2 regions of the Alteromonas sp. AWM4_230 genome follow, and region 1 is predicted to be linked to the other one. Evidence: predicted binding sites of a transcription regulator. Region 1 holds the regulator's gene; the other holds the start of a gene.
What was found. Region 1 encodes FNR, which switches genes on or off when oxygen is low (the NO sensors DNR and NnrR bind a similar motif). Its sites were predicted from a motif close to TTGATCTAGATCAA; they were not measured.
Positions count from the first base shown of each region.

Region 1 (6,149 bases):
CCGATTTAACCATTGAAGATGGCAGCATAGCGCTGCAATTTCACTCGGGCATTCCTCAAGAAGGTAATGCCGTTAAATTGAGCTTTTATCACGTAACGCTTGAAGAGCGTGATGTCAGCGTTTTACTAAGTCGAGATGCCAACGGTATTTATCGCGGTTTTATTGAAGAAAACCTAGACGGTAAATGGCGCATATCGCTCACACCTATTGATGATAGCTGGAAAATTCAAAACACCGTCTATCTACCCCATTCTGGAAAAATGAAGTTCAATCCATAATGGCCAATCACGATTGTTACCATTGTGGGCTTCCTGTGGCAGCCGCAGACGATGGGAAGTTCACTACTGTCATATTGGGGCAACAACGCGACATGTGTTGCCCTGGCTGCTTAGCCGTGGCAGAAGCTATTGTTAATAATGGTTTAGAAGACTATTACCAGTTTAGAACAGAACCTGCCCAAAAGTCTGACGATGGGATTTTGGAAACCTTAGATAAACTCAAGGTGTACGACGACCCTTCCCTTCAGGAAGAGTTCGTGTTTGAAGAAGGGCAAGATAAGCAAATTCAGCTAACCCTTGAGGGTATTACATGCGCTGCCTGTGGCTGGCTTATTGAAAAGCAATTATCGAAAGTTGAAGGTATCAAGCAAGTAGCTGTAAATGTTCAAGAGCGTCGGGCTTTAGTTACTTGGTCACCTTTTCAAATTAAGCTTAGCCAAATTCTATCTACGCTAAAACGCATTGGTTATATTGGGTCGCCATTTCACCCAGATGAACACGAAGCCAGCTATAAACGCGAGCAAAAAACCTTTCTGAAAAAGCTTGGCCTAGCAGGCATTATGACCATGCAGGTTATGATGCTGATGACTGGGCTGTATTTTGATTGGTTTGGCGCTATTGAATTAGAGACCCGACAGTATTTTTACTGGGTTGCCCTTACGCTAACTACACCTGTAGTACTGTACTCAGGCAGTACCTTTTATGTGGGCGCCGCCAAAGCGCTAAGCGCTAAAACGGTTAATATGGATGTGCCCGTTACGCTCGCCATATTCGGTACCTACATAGCCGGTATTCGCTCTACTGTATTAGAGCAAGGTGAAGTGTATTTTGAATCCATTTGTATGTTCATTTTCTTGCTATTGCTCAGCAGATTCTTAGAACACCGTAGTCGTCACAGAGCAGCTCAGATTTCTGCCAATATGATGCAGTATGTACCTGTTTCAGCGACTAAATTAATGCCAGATGGCAGTGTTACTGAATGCTTAGCAAAGCAATTAAAAGTGAACGATGTAGTACTAGTTAAGCCCGGTGAGACAATTCCCATTGATGGGCTGGTAACAGAAGGTAACGCTGCGGTTGATGAGTCTATGCTAACGGGTGAATTTAACCCAGTACGAAAGTCAGATAACAGCACTGTATATGGCGGTACCGTATGTCAGGACGGCAGCCTTACCATTACGGTTACGCAGACTCTTAAAAATGCGCTGGTAAATCAAATTGTGAGGCTTCAAGCAAGCGCGATGGCGAGCAAACCTAAGGCTGCGCAGTTAGCTGATAATTTTTCTCGATATTTTGTTACGGCAGTACTGCTAATTTCAGTATTAACCTACGCGTTTTGGGCCTATAACGGCAGTGATGATGCATTTTGGATCACCATTTCCGTGCTGGTAGCAACCTGCCCTTGCGCCTTAGGATTAGCCACGCCATCAGCGCTAACCTGTGCTATGGCGAAATTAAACAAAAAAGGTATTTTGCTAAAGCGAGCCGATGCTCTTGAGCAAATCACTGGCATTGACACTATCGCGCTCGACAAAACCGGTACGCTTACACAAGGTAAGTTCACTATTTCAAACGCTTGGTACGCTGACGGCGTAGACAGCGACAGTGCGCTATCAATTGCCCGCGCACTAGAATCTCGCTCTGAGCACCCTATTGCTAAAGCCTTTAGCGACAAAAAAGCCTTTAGCGGTGATAAGGCCTTTATCGGTGATAAAACGTCAAGCGGCAACACCGTACACAAAGTGACAAATTTCACGGTCACGCCAGGAGGCGGAATTAGCGGTGAAATTAATGACACGCTATTCTCCATGGGCTCAGCAGCGTTCAGTGTTCACGAATCACAGCAATCATTTATCGAGCGCTATCCCTCGGCTAACGTATTTCTTACTGTCAAAGGCCGTATTATGGCGGCTTTTGAAGTTCGTGACTCACTGCGTGACGATACCCAAGAAACCCTCGATATATTGGCAAAAAGTCATACCCTCGCTGTACTAAGCGGCGATACACAGCAAAACGTTGACTCTCTTACTAAATCTTTACCAATATCTGCCGCTAAAGGGGGCCTTACCCCAGAGCAGAAATATGAAGCGGTTCAAGCTATGCAGCAATCTGGCTCAAAGGTTATGATGATGGGCGATGGTATTAATGACGCCCCTGTTCTTGCAAGTGCTGATGTAGCGATAGCGGTAGGTAATGCCACAGATGTTGCGAAAACTGCAGCCGACGTGATTTTGCTTGGCGATCAGTTGCTTTCTGTGCCAGAACTCATCCGAACTGCGCATCAAGTGAAGCAAAAAATAAGACAAAATATTGGTTGGTCGGTAGGTTACAACGTTTTGATCTTACCTTTCGCCGTATCTGGCCTACTTTCGCCGTGGATGGCGGTTGTTGGCATGTCATTAAGCAGTATCATAGTAGTGACAAACTCTACGCGACTTCTGGGCAAATAGTATGAGCATTATTTACGTTTTAATTCCAATCGCCATCATTATAGTAGCCGTCGCTATCGTAATATTCTTCTGGGCGGTTAAAACTAATCAGTTTGAAGATTTAGACCGTCAAGGTTACAGCATACTGTTTGACGATGACCTTCCGCCAGAAGAAAAAAAGCTCGCTGAACAACGCAAGCAACTTCAGAATACTAAAGTAGAGAAAAACCAAGGGCAGCATGGAGGGGATTAATTACTTCTCAGCTTTTCTTATCGGCTTAGCGGGCGGTGTTCACTGCGTGGGTATGTGCGGCGGTATAGTGGCAGCGCTAAGAATGGTGTCACCAAAAGGTGCTTCAGCAGTGCCTTACGCCCTAGCCTATAACATGGGGCGCATAGCTAGCTACACCATTGCTGGCGCACTGACCGGCGCACTTGGCAAAATTGCAGCAGACTATATTCCTCTGGCCAACTATGCCCTGTCTTTACTCAGCGGTATTATGTTGCTGTTGTTGGCCTGTTATTTAGGCAAATGGTGGACAGGGTTAACGGTGTTAGAAAACGCAGGCAAAGGTTTATTTTCTAAACTGCAGCCGTTATCTAAGCGTTTTTTACCTTTTAAAACCCCTTTTAGTGCTATTCCTTATGGGTTTATTTGGGGCTGGCTGCCTTGTGGATTAGTGTATTCAACACTTACTTGGTCTTTAGCGTCGGGGAATGCATTGCAGGGCGCTGCCATCATGTTTTTCTTCGGTTTAGGTACTTTGCCAACGCTACTCGCAGCAAGTGCAGGCAGTCAGTATATTGTTAGCAGTTTTCAAAACAATAACGTTAGACAAATAATTGCCGTAATAATGGCCATTTATGCAGCTTATCTTATTCATGGCGCAATCGTTTAAAAATGGGTGTATCATTATTGGGTAATCTTCAAAAGAGCATGTATTATGAGCAAAGGAAGCCAATTTTCTATTCACTGTCAAAACTGTAGCTTCAGTCACTTGTGTTTACCGGTGGCGCTGAACAAAACAGAAATCGAGTCTCTTGACGATATAATTGAGCGCAAAAAGCCGCTTCACAAAGGTGATACGCTCATTCAAACTGGCGATAAATTTCATTCGCTTTTTGCCGTAAGAACGGGTTCTTTTAAGTCATTTGTAACTAATCAAGATGGTGAAGAGCAAATCACTGGCTTCCACTTCCCTGGTGATATTATTGGATTCGATGCCCTGCGCGAAAGTAAGCATCAAAGTTACACCTCAGCGCTAGAAACCGCCATGGTATGTGAACTGCCATATGAAACCCTTGATGAAATGTCGGTTCAATTTCCTAAGCTACGCCATCAGATCATGAGCTTTATGAGCGCAGAAATTAAACAAGATCACGACATGATCATGCTTTTAAACAAGCGTACTGCCGAAGAGCGTTTGCTATATTTTATATCGCACCTATCTCAGCGCTTTGAAGAGCGCGGCTTCTCGCACAGAGAATTTCACCTAACTATGACCCGAAACGAAATCGGCAACTACTTAGGCTTAACGATAGAAACCATTAGTCGTCTATTAAGCCGTTTTCAGAAAGAAAACATTATCAAAGTAGACGGTAAATTGATCTCTATTTTGGATTTTGATCGGTTAAATACCAAGTTGGAGGCGTTAAATGGCCCTAGCGTAGTCTGTAACGGTTAATTTATTCTTCTGTTATCTTGAGCGCGCTTCATGCGCGCTTTTTAGTTTTAAGCTTTATAATTTCACTGTATCCCCTCATAAGTCACACCATATCCATTGAGCATGTAAAGCACCTTTGTTGTTCAATGAAGCCTTTTTACTTATCAACGAACTGTTAACGCTTGATCCAAAACAACTTACGTTTTTCAAAATGTGGTTTATAGTTAATGTAACTGGTTTATATAAACTGTTTTGAAACAATTTCGATGTCGACAGCCATACAAAGCTTTGTAGTTGAGGAGACGTTATGATTGAGTGTAAACGAATTCTTGCCGTGGTGGACGCGGAGCGCGACAACCAGCCTGCCCTAAGCCGTGCCTATGAACTTGCGTCAAAAACCGGCGCCACGGTTACCGCTATGATGGTGGTATATGATTTGTCTTACGATATGACAACCATGCTTAGCCCCGACGAACGTGAATCAATGCGCGATGCCGTTACAAAAGAGCACGCCAAATGGTTATCTGCCCAGCTAAAAGAACAAGGCTTTTCAGAGACCGATATTGTGGTTGAGTGGAACAACCGTGCTTATGAATCGATTATTTATTACGCCCTTAATAACCAAATCGACTTAGTAGTAAAAGCTACTAAAAAACATGACGACCTTGCCTCAGTAATCTTTACCCCTACAGACTGGCATCTAATGCGCAAGTGCCCACGCCCTGTCCTGCTCGTTAAAGAACACGACTGGCCAGAAGGCGGTGAAATTATAGCTGCAGTAAACGTAGGCAGTGAAGATGATGAGCATGCTGCACTAAACGACAAGCTTACGATAATCGCTAACGATTATGCCTCTTTGCTGAAAGGTAACGTTAATTTGGTGAATAGCTACCCTACAACTCCACTTAACATCGCCATTGAAGTACCAGAGTTTGACCCTGATACGTATCACGATGCGGTAAAAAATCATCACATGAAAGAAATGCGTAGTCACGCGCTGAAATATGGTATTCCAGAAAATAAATGTGTGGTGAAAGAAGGCTTGCCTGAAAAAGTTATCCCGCAAGTGGCTAAAACACTCGATGCCGAGTTAGTTGTAATAGGCACCGTGGGACGGGTTGGTATTTCGGCGGCGCTTATTGGCAATACTGCCGAGCACGTTATTGATGAACTAAATTGTGACGTACTTGCGATTAAGCCAGATGGGTTTGAATCACCGATAACCGTGTAGTTAACGACTTAATTGCGCTTAAATACCAAGACACTTGGTGGCGACAAATGGCGAATCGGCGATGGGCGTTTTTCATGAAAAAAACTGCGCATTTAGCGGTTAATTCCGAGAGTTAATCATACACGCTTAAATCAGTACTTAACGCTTCTCGATAAATTTAACAACACAGCCATAGTCTCGAAAAGGCGCTTTAATGTATAATGGCGCCTTTATCACAAACCAAGCTAGTTAATTATGAGTTTAGGCACAAGCAGTGCTGATGCGCCGACGTTAAACGCCGCGCAAAGTAAGCAAAAGTACAACTTCAACAAACTTCAGAAACGACTTCGTCGCAACGTGGGTAAGGCCATTGGCGATTTCGGTATGATTGAAAACAACGACAAGGTTATGGTGTGTTTATCGGGCGGTAAAGACAGCTATACCATGCTTGATATTTTATTGTTTTTAAAGAAGATTGCGCCTATTCATTTTGATATTATTGCGGTAAATCTTGACCAGAAGCAACCCGGTTTTCCTGAACATATCTTGCCCGAGTATTTAGACAGCA
Region 1 is NZ_JBSWTB010000001.1:2,654,849-2,660,997, reverse strand. It holds gene ACXACS_RS11470 (FixH family protein) at 1-278, shown strand, start outside; gene ACXACS_RS11465 (heavy metal translocating P-type ATPase) at 278-2,728, shown strand; gene ccoS (cbb3-type cytochrome oxidase assembly protein CcoS) at 2,730-2,960, shown strand; gene ACXACS_RS11455 (sulfite exporter TauE/SafE family protein) at 2,947-3,606, shown strand; gene fnr (fumarate/nitrate reduction transcriptional regulator Fnr) at 3,652-4,392, shown strand; gene uspE (universal stress protein UspE) at 4,679-5,602, shown strand; gene ttcA (tRNA 2-thiocytidine(32) synthetase TtcA) at 5,837-6,149, shown strand, end outside.

Region 2 (6,149 bases), 1.7 Mb from region 1:
ATTTAAACCAATGCGGGTTTATTGGAATTAAGTGACTAACTACATTACAGTGTAATAAATGCATGACGGCAGTTCGGAGTTCACCTTTGGTAAGATTCAGCGCGTTTTCGCTCTCTTTTTTCACTCGACGCCTTTCCCTGTTAGGTATAAGCCTAGCACTTTGTTTAGTTAACATTTCTCCTTTAAAAGCTGCCACAACGACTTTGGGTGCCGCTACCTTTGAAACTTATATAAGCGATGATGGTGAGCCTGCTCGAATTAATGCTTTGCTTGAAAAGGTGTTTGAAAAGGCGGAGTTGGATATTCAACTTCGGGTTATGCGACAAGCTTTTTTAGGTAGTTCCGTACTAACTGGGAAGCTAAACGGTGAATTTGCCTATATCAACTTGGGTGAAGACAGCAGCAATTATTTTCTATCCGACATTTACTTACCTGTTTATCTTTACGCAGTAAGTAAGAAGGCAAACGTAGAAGACATAAAACTTTTTCCACACTTAAAAGGTAATCGCGTCGCCATAGAAAACCGCTTTGCAAATACACCCTCGTTCAGACTACTTAAAGATATAAAGTGGTCGCGCAACCCCACAACGTTTGATGCCTTTCGCCAACTTGCCGATGATAGAGCACCTTACTTAATTACCACTCAGCTTCTCGCACAAGAACTAAATATACTGCTTGCCAACGATAACGAAGAAACTTTGCACTTTTCAGCAAAGCCTTTAGCCAAAACGGGGTTTCAAATAGCTATCAGTAAAAATGTTGCCAGTGCTGAAAGCATTATTGCGAAATTTAACCAAGCCTTATCGGAGTTACAGAATAACGGTGAACTTAATCAGCCTCTTGCATTGGCATGGCTAACGAAAGATGTGAATGGAGATGGCGTAGCCGACTATATTGGGCATAGCAGCATAACTACCGCCTCTGACCTACTTAATACGGCCTATTCCCTTGACGGGAAACCGACTTCTGAAAACAGCGTGTTTTATATTAACGGTGAAGGGTATGCATCGTTAGAAGATGCTCGCGCTGCGCTTCCCTCTAAAGAAAATACATTACCTCGCGATTCACTACTAGATAAAACCACGTACCAACTACTGCTTCGCCGCTGGTAGATAAATTTTGAAAGCCTAACAGATCCTAACTCGCTGTTGGGCATCAACGGAGCCTGATTTAAGACTCTATATTCAGGTTGTAGTCAATACAATGCCACGCAGTAGGCACTTATCCGCGCGCTGAAGGCTGACTAGACTTACAGGCGCGGTTTTCAGCTATTAGAGTGACGTTTCTGGCATATACATTTCCAAAATAGTCAGCAACTCTTCTCCGTCAACGGGTTTAGATACATAATTATTAAAGCCTGCTTTAAGGGCTTTAACGCGGTCTGATGTATAGGCGTATGCGGTAAGTGCCACAGCGTTGAGCTTCGCAATCTCGGGGATTTCGCTAGCTCTTATTTTTAACACTAGACCTAACCCATCCATTTCCGGCATGCCAATATCCGACAGTAATAGATCGAAAGCTTCGGGCATATCGTTTAGCTCTTTCCATGCGAGCAGCCCGTTTTTAACTACGTTGACGCGGGCACCGTTAGACTCTAAAAACAGCTTTATAAAGTCACGGGCGTCTTGCTCGTCTTCTGCTACCAAGATTCGTAAACCGCTTAAACGCAAAGACTCGGTTAAATCACTGATTTCGCTATTCTTGGTTTCGATAATGTCATCGTGCAAACTAAGAGGAGCAATAGGCAAAGATACAAAGAAAGTAGTCCCGGAATTTAGTCCATCGCTTTCGGCGCGAATTTCCCCGCCGTGCATTTCAACTAGGCTCTTTACAATAGATAAACCCAGCCCCAAGCCAAGTTTGTTATGAGAGTCTTTACCTTGGTAAAAGCGTTCAAAAACCCGGGCTATCTGATCTTGGGTCATTCCTTTACCGTTGTCTTTTACACGAAACAAGTAGTTAGAATGTTCCCTTCGCCCCCGCACATGTACGGTTCCACCTTTTGCTGTAAATTTAAGAGCGTTACTGAGCAGATTATTTATCACCTGCTTAATACGCAAATTATCACCCAGAATTTGAGTATGCTCATCTTCGCAATTGATCGACAAATGGATATTTTTACTGGCAAAGCCCGCTTCAAATGATTTAGCCACCTCAGAAATAGATGAAGCAATATTAAGTGAATGCGTGCTGAGCTTCATGGTGCCGGAGATAATGCGCGATAAATCTAAGATATCGTTAATTAACGCGGCCTGTGTAGACGCAGCGCGTTTGATAACGCCTAATGCATCGGACATTCTATCGACATTCGTCACATCCATCAGTGCTAAGTCCGTCCAACCTACAATAGAATTAAGGGGCGAACGAAGTTCATGGGAAATACTCGCCAAAAACTGATCTTTAGCTTTATCTAACTCTTCTAATTTACTAATTTGCTTATCGAGCGACGCTTTTAAGCTTAGCGCGTAAGGTATAAATAGGTGATCAAAACCTTCTATTATAAGCTGATCATCCTCGCTCCACTCTACCGACTCATCAGCAACACTTTGTAAGTACATATCAAAGGAATTACGAGGCGTTAGTACCTTACCAATATCTTTGTTTGCGGCCTCGCGGCCCGCCCATCGTATAGTTTTGTCTTTTTGCTCTCTAAACCAAACCGTGTAGTAACCAAGCTTGGCGGATACACAGGAAATATACATGCCGCGAATGCCATTAAGGTCACATTGTTCCGACACTTCTTCCGCCAACTTGCTAATAGCAATTGACTCTTCAGAGTTTGGAATGACGAATTTGTCAAGAAGGCGAGTTAATGTTTGTTCAGAGGGCGTTTTTCCTACTAAATACTTATCTACAGGGGTAATAACCGCCATACCACATGCATTGGCAACATCCAAAAGGCCTTTTTCTTTTTGGGTTATCGCCTCAAGCGGGTTAGCAAAGCCAGTAAGCTGGTGAATAATAGTGTTTAGCTTACGTTGGCGAATTTGAAACTGCTCTTTCTTTTCATGCAAGGCTTTAGTATGTAGCTGCCACGCATAGAGATGACCGAGGGATTCGCATACCAAACGCTTTTTTTGGTCGATATATTTAGGCTCGTTATTGTGACAAGCAAGTAACCCCCAAAGTTTACCTTCAAACACAAGGGACACTGAAAACGATGAACGTATACCCATGTTTTTAAGATAAGTAATATGAACCGGCGACACTGAACGAACCATAGACATGGATAAATCCAGTGGCGGTCGCTCTGCTTCTTGCACTGTTGGCTTTAAAGCAATAGGGTTTTGTTCTACGTCAAATACGCAACGTACGCGATTTTTTAAGTACAGAGCTCGGGCTTGGCTAGGAATATCAGATGCCGGAAATTTCAAACCTTTGAAAGAGCGTGAAGCTGGTAATTTTGCTTCGCCAATTACTTCTCCGCTATAGGTTTTATCGAATTGATAAACCATCACCGAATCAAACCCTATGTAGCGCTTAAATACGCCCGCAATGGCGTCTGCGACATCACCGATAGACTCGCACCCATCCACATCAGGAAGCAACGTGCGAATATCTACGTCCATCGGTACCCATTGTTGGGCAGCTTCATAGCTAAGCTGCGGGGTAGGCTCTAATTCAATAACAAGTAAACCGTTTGAATCGAACGCGACACCGCTCCCCTCTTTTTCCCAGTTGTCTAAATGAAGCGCGTTGTCGGCAAATTTCCATTGATACGCTCGGCGAGTGTTTCCGCCTTTTACGCTTTGATAAATACTTTGAAAAGTGGGGGCATCTTCGGAAGGGGTATCTATGAGCTCAGTGATGAGAGTTTCACCCGCAATGATACTGACTTTAAATAGCTCATTAATGTTTTCACTGAACACCTGAATTTTTTTAGTTTCAGGGTCTACCGCTATAACGTAACCAAAGCTTTGAACACTTTCGATTAGGTGGATAGCTTCATCTTCGCAGTTCTGAAGCGTCTTTATCTTTTTATCTGTAACGTGCTGCATTGCCTTGGCCGAGAAATTTTGAAAGCGAACTTTCATGAGGGTTTTAATTACACAACCACGATAACAACTTATTGCAACCAAAGCATGCAATATCGTTGAAACTTTCCTAATTAACTTTTATTAAATTATCAATAAAATTTAGCTTACAAAGCACTTTATTGTTGCCTTTTTTGATCCTACACAATAAACTTTCAATAATTTCTGAAACTTCTGGAAAATAAGAATGAAAATGACGCCTTTAATTACATCTGCAGTCATGCACTTCGGCGAAATGGGAAGCCGCTGGGGTTTTAATCGTACAGTAGGGCAAATTCTTGCGCTTATTGTATTAAACGAAGAGCCCATTTCTGCACAAGAGGTTGCCGATGCGCTCAATATCTCGAGAGGCAATACCAGTATGGGTTTAAAAGAGCTTCAATCATGGCGCCTAGTAAAACAACATCACGTTCCCGGCGAGAGAAAAGAATTCTTTATTCCCGCTGGCGATATCTGGACATTAGCAAACCGGGTTTTTGAAGAGCGTAGAAAGCGTGAAATAGATCCCACCATGAGCCTGCTTCGGGATCTGCTGCTCGATGCACCTGCTAATGAAAAGGAGGCGAACGCTCAGCATAAACTGAACGAAATTCATGATTTACTCGAATCAATTACTGCATGGTCTGAAGAGCTTCAAAATCTTGGACCTGAAAAGCTAAACACGTTGATGAAGTTAGGTTCTGGCGTGGGCCGTATGCTTGAGCTTAAGGACAAGCTGCTTCCGGGGAAAAACAGCGTTAACTAAGGGGGCTCTCTGTGGATGCATTCTTGCTGTCTCGATTACAATTTGCGTTAAATATTAGTTTCCATATTTTATTTCCAACCATCACCATGGCGATGGGCTGGTTTCTATTCTATTTTAAACTGCGTTCTAACATTTCAGGTCACCCTGTGTGGATGCGCATGTATCGTTTTTGGGTACGTGTATTTGCCCTAAGCTTTGCATTAGGCGTGGTTAGCGGCGTCACAATGTCATTTCAGTTTGGCACTAATTGGCCTGGATTCATGGAGAAAGTGGGTAACGTAGCAGGCCCTCTTTTAGGTTACGAAGTCCTTACCGCATTCTTTTTAGAAGCCACATTCCTGGGTATCATGCTATTCGGTATACGCCGTGTTCCTAACTGGCTGCATACAGCATCCACCCTTATAGTCGCTCTCGGCACCACAACATCTGCATTTTGGATATTAGCGCTTAATAGCTGGATGCAAACTCCACAAGGTTTTGAAGTAGTTGATGGGGTGGTTTATGCCACAAACTGGAAAGAAATTATTTTCAACCCATCTTTCCCTTATCGCTTTGCTCATATGATGTTAGCGTCCGGATTGACAGCTAGTTTCTTAATAGCGGGGCTTTCGGCATACCGCATGCTTAAAGGCGACGACAAGCTTGCGCCTAAGCTCGCGCTTAAAACTGCCACCTATACGGCGGCAGTGTTAATTCCGCTGCAAATTTTTGCTGGCGACATGCATGGTTTAAATACCCTTGAACATCAGCCGCAGAAAGTAGCGGCGATGGAAGGGCTTTGGGAAACCACTGAAGGCGCACCTTTGTTGCTTTTTGCAATTCCTGACGAAGAAAGCAAAGAGAATCATTTTGAAATTCCTATTCCCTACGGTGCAAGTTTAATTCTTACCCATGAGCTCAAAGGAGAGATAGAAGGGCTTAATGAGTTTGAGGGAGAGCACCCACCTGTAGCCCCTGTTTTCTTCGGCTTCAGAGTCATGGTAGGTATGGGTATGCTAATGCTGGCTGTTTCATGGCTTGGTAGTCTTTACCTTATTCGCAAGAAAGAATTTCCTGTATGGCTGAAACGTACGTTTGCAGGTATGGCATTTAGCGGCTGGATAGCAACGTTAGCTGGCTGGTACGTTACAGAAATAGGTCGACAGCCTTATTTGGTGAGTGGCGTCTTAAGAACCGCTGATGCTGTTACCCAATTGCCACCGGCCAATATTGCTCTGTCGTTCACGCTTTACCTCGTCATTTACACGGTGCTCTTAATCGCATACATGGGAACGCTTATGTTGATGTGTAGAAAAGCAGTGGAAATCGAGGAAATAACGACGGAAGAGCGCGAAGTAGCGAAGGCTAAGATGCAACCCTCTGAACCTGAC
Region 2 is NZ_JBSWTB010000001.1:952,221-958,369, reverse strand. It holds gene ACXACS_RS04120 (substrate-binding periplasmic protein) at 87-1,112, shown strand; gene ACXACS_RS04115 (ATP-binding protein) at 1,272-3,998, opposite strand; gene ACXACS_RS04110 (GbsR/MarR family transcriptional regulator) at 4,222-4,779, shown strand; gene ACXACS_RS04105 (cytochrome ubiquinol oxidase subunit I) at 4,791-6,149, shown strand, end outside.
Region 2: the regulator FNR is predicted to act here: its motif matches at 4,169-4,182, upstream of ACXACS_RS04110 (GbsR/MarR family transcriptional regulator).